Linked DNA regions of Halohasta litchfieldiae. The protein of the gene in region 1 binds, or shares a complex with, the protein of each later gene. Links are inferred from orthologs where the notes say so. Each region holds a gene or a part of one and is shown in the gene's direction. Other genes may lie near its edges.

Region 1 (3,209 bases):
GCGATACCGTGCCACTGGCCGGTCGACGGATCGACCACGTTGTCCGGTCGCTGGTCGACTGGCCGGAGCGGGATTTGAACTTCGGTCGCTCTGCTCACTACGTTCGCGTCGCTCCTTAGTTCAAATCCCTCAGTGAGTCGTTTTACCGACTCACGGTGTTGCTGAGTACACGCTACGCTCACGGCTACGCCGTTCGCTGTCGTGGCGCGTAGCGCCACGCAAACGCGCTGCTCAGCGTTATTGTTCGTCGGAAAAAGCGCCCGGAGCGGGATTTGAACCCGCGTCACAACCGTGACAGGGTTGTATGATGGGCCACTACACCATCCGGGCGAACCGTACTACAACGTCTCCCCGAGACACAAATAAGGCTTCCTTTTTGAAGGCCGTGTGGTATCCGGTACCGAACAGGCCCAAAAGCATATAGTAGTCGACAGCCTGCCATACAGTATCACGCCCTCCTGCGGTCGGTGAGCCGCTGGTGTCGGGCGAAGTTGGCAACTGTTAAATGGCTCGGCTTTCTAACTCGCTGTAGTATCTCGTGACAGTAGCTTCTTCCCACCAACAGATAACTCACCCATGGTAGATGTCAGCCAACACGAACTTGTCCCAGACCATATCATCCTCGATGAGCCCGAAATCGAATCGGTTCTCGAGGAGTATGATCTCAGCCGTACCGACTTACCGAAAATTAAAACCAATGATCCAGCACTTCCCGACGACGCCACACCGGGCGACGTCCTCAAAATCGTCCGCGACTCACGTACAACCGAAACCGCAATCTCATACCGACTGGTGATCGAATGAACCGGCAAGACCGACGCACGATCTCCCGGGAGTATTTCGAGGAAGACCGACTCGCAGAACACCACTTCCGCTCGTTCAACGCCTTTCTCGACAAGGGCATGCAGCAGGTCGTCGACGAAAAAGAGACCATCGACACCGACATCGGCGACAAGGAGGGCCAAGAGCCCGTCTACGTCGAACTCGGTGACATCCGCATCCTCACGCCGCGTGTGCGAGAGGCCGACGGCTCCGAAGAACTCCTGTACCCACAGGAAGCGCGACTCCGGAATATCACCTACGCAGCCCCCGTTTTCATGGAGATGTCGATCATCCGCGGTGGCGAAGACGAACCCGAAACGGTCGTCGACTCCACCGAAACCAAGGTCGGCCGCATGCCGATCATGGTCGGCTCCCAGAACTGTAACATTCAGGGCTTCTCGGATCAGGAACTGATCGAGATCGGTGAAGACCCCGTCGACCCCGGTGGCTACTTCATCGTCAACGGCTCCGAGCGCGTGCTGATGACCAGCGAGGACCTCGCCCCGAACAAGATTCTGGCCGAACACGATACGAAATACGGCGACGATATTCAGGTCGCCAAAACGTTTAGCCAGCGTCGTGGCTACCGCGCACTCGTTCTCTGTGAGCGCAACCGCGAAGGCCTGCTCGAAGTCAGCTTCCCATCCGTTTCGGGCAGCGTCGACTTCGTCACACTCGTCCGGGCACTCGGGCTCGAATCCGACCAGGAGATCGTCCACCGTGTGTCGGAAGACCCCGAGATCGTCAAATTCATGCTGGAGAATCTGGAGGAAGCCGAAGTCCAGACCACCGAGGAAGCAATCGAAACCCTCGGAAAACGTGTTGCCTCCGGGCAAGGCAAAAACTACCAGCTCAAACGCGCCAACTACGTCATTGATCGATATCTCCTGCCACACCTCCACGAGGAGGGTGCCGAAGACGAGGAGATCCGCATCAACAAGGCCTACTACCTCTGCCGAATGGCCGAAGCCTGCTTTGAGCTCGCTCTCGACCGACGCGAGGCCGACGACAAGGACCACTACGCCAACAAGCGGCTGAAGGTCTCGGGCGATCTGATGACCGACCTGTTCCGGACAGCCCTCAACAAGCTCTCCCGGGACGTGAAATATCAGCTCGAACGCGCCAACATGCGAAACCGTGATCTCTCGGTCGGCACCGTCGTCCGTTCCGACGTGCTCACCGAGCGACTCGAACACCCGATTGCCACTGGTAATTGGGTCGGTGGCCGCTCCGGCGTGAGCCAGCTGGTCGACCGAACTGACTACATGGGGGTTCTGTCCCACCTGCGCCGACTTCGCTCGCCGCTGAGTCGCTCGCAGCCGCACTTCGAGGCACGGGATCTGCACGCGACCCAGTGGGGTCGCATCTGTCCCTCCGAGACGCCGGAGGGGCCAAACTGTGGTTTGGTGAAGAACTTCGCTCAGGCAATGGAGCTGAGCCAGGATATCGAGGACGAACAGGGACTGAAACGAGAGCTGTCGTCGATGGGAGTCGAGGGGATCCCCGGCATTGACAGTATTGAACGAACCACCCCGGCGGACGACTAACAATGGCTCAGGCACGAGAAGCGAAAGTATACGTCAACGGTAGTCTGGTTGGAACCCACCCGGACCCCGAACAGCTCGCCGAACAGATCCGAGAAGCCCGCCGCCGCGGCGACGTCTCGGACATGGTCAACGTCTCGGTCCGTGGTCGGACCCAAGAGGTCATCATCAACGCCGATGCTGGCCGGGCCCGCCGCCCACTGATCGTCGTCGAAAACGGCGAACCGCTCCTCGGTGACGAGGAAATCGAGGCCGTCGACGAGGGCGACCTCGAATTCGAGGACCTCGTCGACCGCGGCTACGTCGAGTTCATCGACGCCGAAGAGGAAGAAGACATCCTGATCGGTGTCGACGAAGATGACCTCACCGACAAGCACACCCACCTCGAAATCGATCCGTCGCTGATCTTCGGGATCGGTGCAGGGATGATTCCGTATCCGGAACACAACGCCAGTCCCCGGATTACGATGGGCGCAGGGATGATGAAACAGTCGCTGGGGCTGCCATCCGCCAACTACCGGATCCGACCCGACACGCGTCAGCACCTCCTGCACTACCCGCAGCTCTCGATGGTCAAAACCCAGACCACCGATCAGATCAACTACGACGAGCGACCCGCCGCCCAGAACTTCACGGTCGCCGTCATGAGCTACGAAGGGTTCAATATCGAGGACGCACTCGTGATGAACCAAGGCTCGGTCGACCGCGCGCTCATGCGGTCGCACTTCTTCCGCACCTACGAGGGCGAGGAACGACGCTACCCCGGCGGTCAGGAAGACCACTTCGAGATTCCAAGTCAGGATGTCCGCGGCGCACGCGGGGAAGACGCCTACACGCATCTCG
Region 2 (2,868 bases), 2.6 Mb from region 1 along the record:
CTCCGGGAACCCCGTGTCGACCGCGTCGAGAATTCCTTCGCGGGAGTCGACGAACTCGTTGTAGGCCTCAACGAAAGCGTCGTAGGATTTCATGGCATCTAAGAGCGCTTTCGGCTCCGGCGGCTGCTTTGTCGAGACGACGTAGGTCTCGGCTCCGGATTTCGATTCGAACAGCAGGAATTCGAGTCGACCGGCCTCGTATTTGATCGTCCACTCGCCGCGATCAGTGCGGAACGTTCGGCGGCCGTAGTCACCACCTTCTAATAAGGCCAGTTCGCGCGCGATCTCGCCAGCATGGGCTGTCACTGCGTCGAGAATCTCTGCTCGCTGTTCTCTGAGTTCCTCTGTGGTTGCCGTCTCGGTGTTCAGCCCGTCGACCATTCACTGTAGGTAGGTCTGTCGGGATCATAAGTCGTGTTACTGCGGATCGTCGACGGAATAGAAATTCCAGAACGGGTACGGTGGGAGTCTCGTGAGTCAAACGAACGAGACTCAGGAGTAGTACAGAGGGAACGAAGTGATCGAAGCACTACGACGGGATTCGAACCACGGTCGTAGCGAAGCTACTCCCTGATTCGAATCCCTGCGCCGTTACTGCTCGCTTCGTCTGCTCACGGATGCGAAGCATCCGTTCGCATGGTCCGAGGGACTTCGTCCCTCGCTACTCGCAAATAACGGGCGCGATGGGATTCGAACCCACGATCGAGCAGTTAGGAACCGCTCGCCCTGTCCACTAGGCCACGCGCCCTACCAGTCGCTACTAGTAGATGGCTATTAAAAGAATGCCCGGCCCGGACGTGGTTAGTTTGCTTTCTCGGTTTCCGTCTCGGTGTCGGACTCCTCAGTCTCCTCGACAACCGGCTCGCTGTCGGTCGTGGTCGAGGTAGCGTCTGCGGTCGGATCGCTCATCTCTTGGAGCTCGTCTTCGATATCCTCGCGGCCTTTCTTGAACTCACCCATCGCCTGACCGGTCGACCGGGCGAGTTTCGGAATCTTGTTCGCGCCGAACAAGAGCACTAACACGAGCAGGATGATCAGCATCTCGGGGCCGACTGGGCCGAACAGCGGAAGTACAGTGACCATGTCTACCATCCGATAACCCTGTCGCAACTATAGGCTTTTTGCTCGGTCGCGTTCGAATTCCGCATTCGACCCGTCTATATACGGGTCGAACGCCAGCGGCGGACAACGAAACACTGAAACGACACACAGGCAAACGAAGGCGTATGGAACTGCGGGTTATCGAAAAGACTGACGAGGAACTCCGCATCGAAATCGCTGGCGAGGATCATACGTTTATGAACGTCCTCAAAGGCGAGCTGCTGGAGACCGACAACGTCGCAGCAGCGACCTACGATGTGAATCCGGAACAGTCCGGCGGCCAGACCGATCCCGTCCTCTCGATTACGACCGAGGGCGGACTCGACCCACTCGACGCACTGGCGACCGCCGCCGAGTCCGTTCGAGCCGCGACCGACGAGTTCGCCGACGCGTTCGAAGCCGCAGCCTAAGCGGCGCTGACTCTCGTTTTTGCTGTCGACTCCTCTCAAAATAGCAGCGGGTGGGAGCTGCTGTCCGGCCCGCGTTACCGCCTGTTTGCGAGCGAGACGACGTGTGCCGCGTCGACCGTAATCCAGTGTGTCATCTGCTCTGTCGGCGACAACCCGGCCGGTGAAACGGTGTACTCTTCGTCTCCGTCGGCTGTCGTTGTGGTTCGCCCCTCGAAGATGACCTCGTCGGTCAGATCCGGCGGAGCGTCTCCCAGCGACCACAACAGCGGTTCGATAACGGAGTTCTGGAGGGGGTAGTTAGTGGGGGGCACGGCGAAACCATTGGGCCACTGGATAAAATCTGTTGTCATTCGATGCTGATAAATGGCCGACAAAAAAGTACTCTTTTCTTACTAAAATCAGCAGCGCCTAACAGGGAGTCGACTGCGTAATGACTCTTTATCAGAGCCGAACTGGGATGTTCTGTGACCGAAGGCGCTCTTTAACCTCCTGAATCGAGTACTCGTCGAAGTGGAAAATCGAGGCCGCAAGCCCGGCGTCGGCTCCGGCTTCGGTAAACACCTCGGCCATGTGGTCGGGCGAGCCACACCCCGATGAGGCGATCACCGGCGTTGAGACGTTATCACAGACGGCTTTCGTGAGTGGAATATCATAGCCGTCCTTCGTTCCGTCGCTGTCGATGGAGTTGACGAACAGTTCGCCAGCCCCGCGCTCTTCGGCTTCGATGGCCCACGAGACCACATCCCGGCCAGTCCCCTCACGACCACCCTTGACCGTGCACTCGAACCAGCATTCCTCGCCGTCGACGGTGGCGTAATAGTCGCCTTCGTCGTCGAATCGGCGGCGGGCGTCGACCGAGATGACGATACACTGACTGCCGAAGGCGGTCGCGCCCTCGGTGATGAGTTCGGGCCGTTTGAGCGCGCCCGTGTTGATCGAAACCTTGTCTGCGCCCGCCCGTAGGGTCTCTTTAATATCTTCTTTCGTCCGGATTCCCCCGCCGACAGTCAGGGGAATAAAGCATTCGTCGGCGACCTGCGAGACCGTTTCGAGCATCGTCTCTCGGCCCTCGGCGGAGGCGGTAATATCGAGGAACACGAACTCGTCGGCACCGGCCTTGTTGTAGGCTTTGGCCATCTCGACGGGGTCGCCGGTGTATTTGAGGTCCTCGAAGTTGACACCGGTGTACACCGCCGCGTTGCCATCGTCGTCGAGGTCGACGTCGATACAGGGGATGATCCGTTTGGTTAGCATTGAATACCTGACTGTAGGTATGTGAGTGGTTTCACCGTTTCGACCGGTGACTGTTTGCTGTCATCTGTTGCGGACCGCTCGGAGCCAACAGCAAGCGTTTGGT

What was found.
Region 2: HALTADL_RS03020 (region 1) and HALTADL_RS16235 share a complex: the UniProt entries of both Methanocaldococcus jannaschii proteins name them as parts of the RNA polymerase complex. The link is inferred for Halohasta litchfieldiae from one-to-one orthologs.

Annotation. Positions count from the first base shown.
Region 1 is NZ_CP024845.1:603,095-606,303, forward strand. The notes cover bases 139-3,084. They hold HALTADL_RS03020 (DNA-directed RNA polymerase subunit B''), read left to right. Parts: upstream 139-800; coding sequence 801-2,369; downstream 2,370-3,084. Other genes in these bases: HALTADL_RS03015 (DNA-directed RNA polymerase subunit H), read left to right, coding at 577-804; rpoB (DNA-directed RNA polymerase subunit B), read left to right, coding at 2,372-3,084. Outside these bases: more of rpoB, read left to right, coding at 3,085-3,209. UniProt on the Methanocaldococcus jannaschii protein: DNA-dependent RNA polymerase (RNAP) catalyzes the transcription of DNA into RNA using the four ribonucleoside triphosphates as substrates. The Rpo2 subunit (Rpo2N and Rpo2C in this organism) is implicated in DNA promoter recognition and in nucleotide binding.
Region 2 is NZ_CP024845.1:3,191,924-3,194,791, reverse strand. It holds HALTADL_RS16235 (DNA-directed RNA polymerase subunit L), read left to right. Parts: upstream 1-1,226; coding sequence 1,227-1,511; downstream 1,512-2,868. Other genes in the region: hisF (imidazole glycerol phosphate synthase subunit HisF), read right to left, coding at 1,953-2,765; HALTADL_RS16230 (DUF7511 domain-containing protein), read right to left, coding at 1,586-1,861; HALTADL_RS16240 (Sec-independent protein translocase subunit TatA/TatB), read right to left, coding at 802-1,083; HALTADL_RS16250 (hypothetical protein), read right to left, coding at 1-381. UniProt on the Methanocaldococcus jannaschii protein: DNA-dependent RNA polymerase (RNAP) catalyzes the transcription of DNA into RNA using the four ribonucleoside triphosphates as substrates.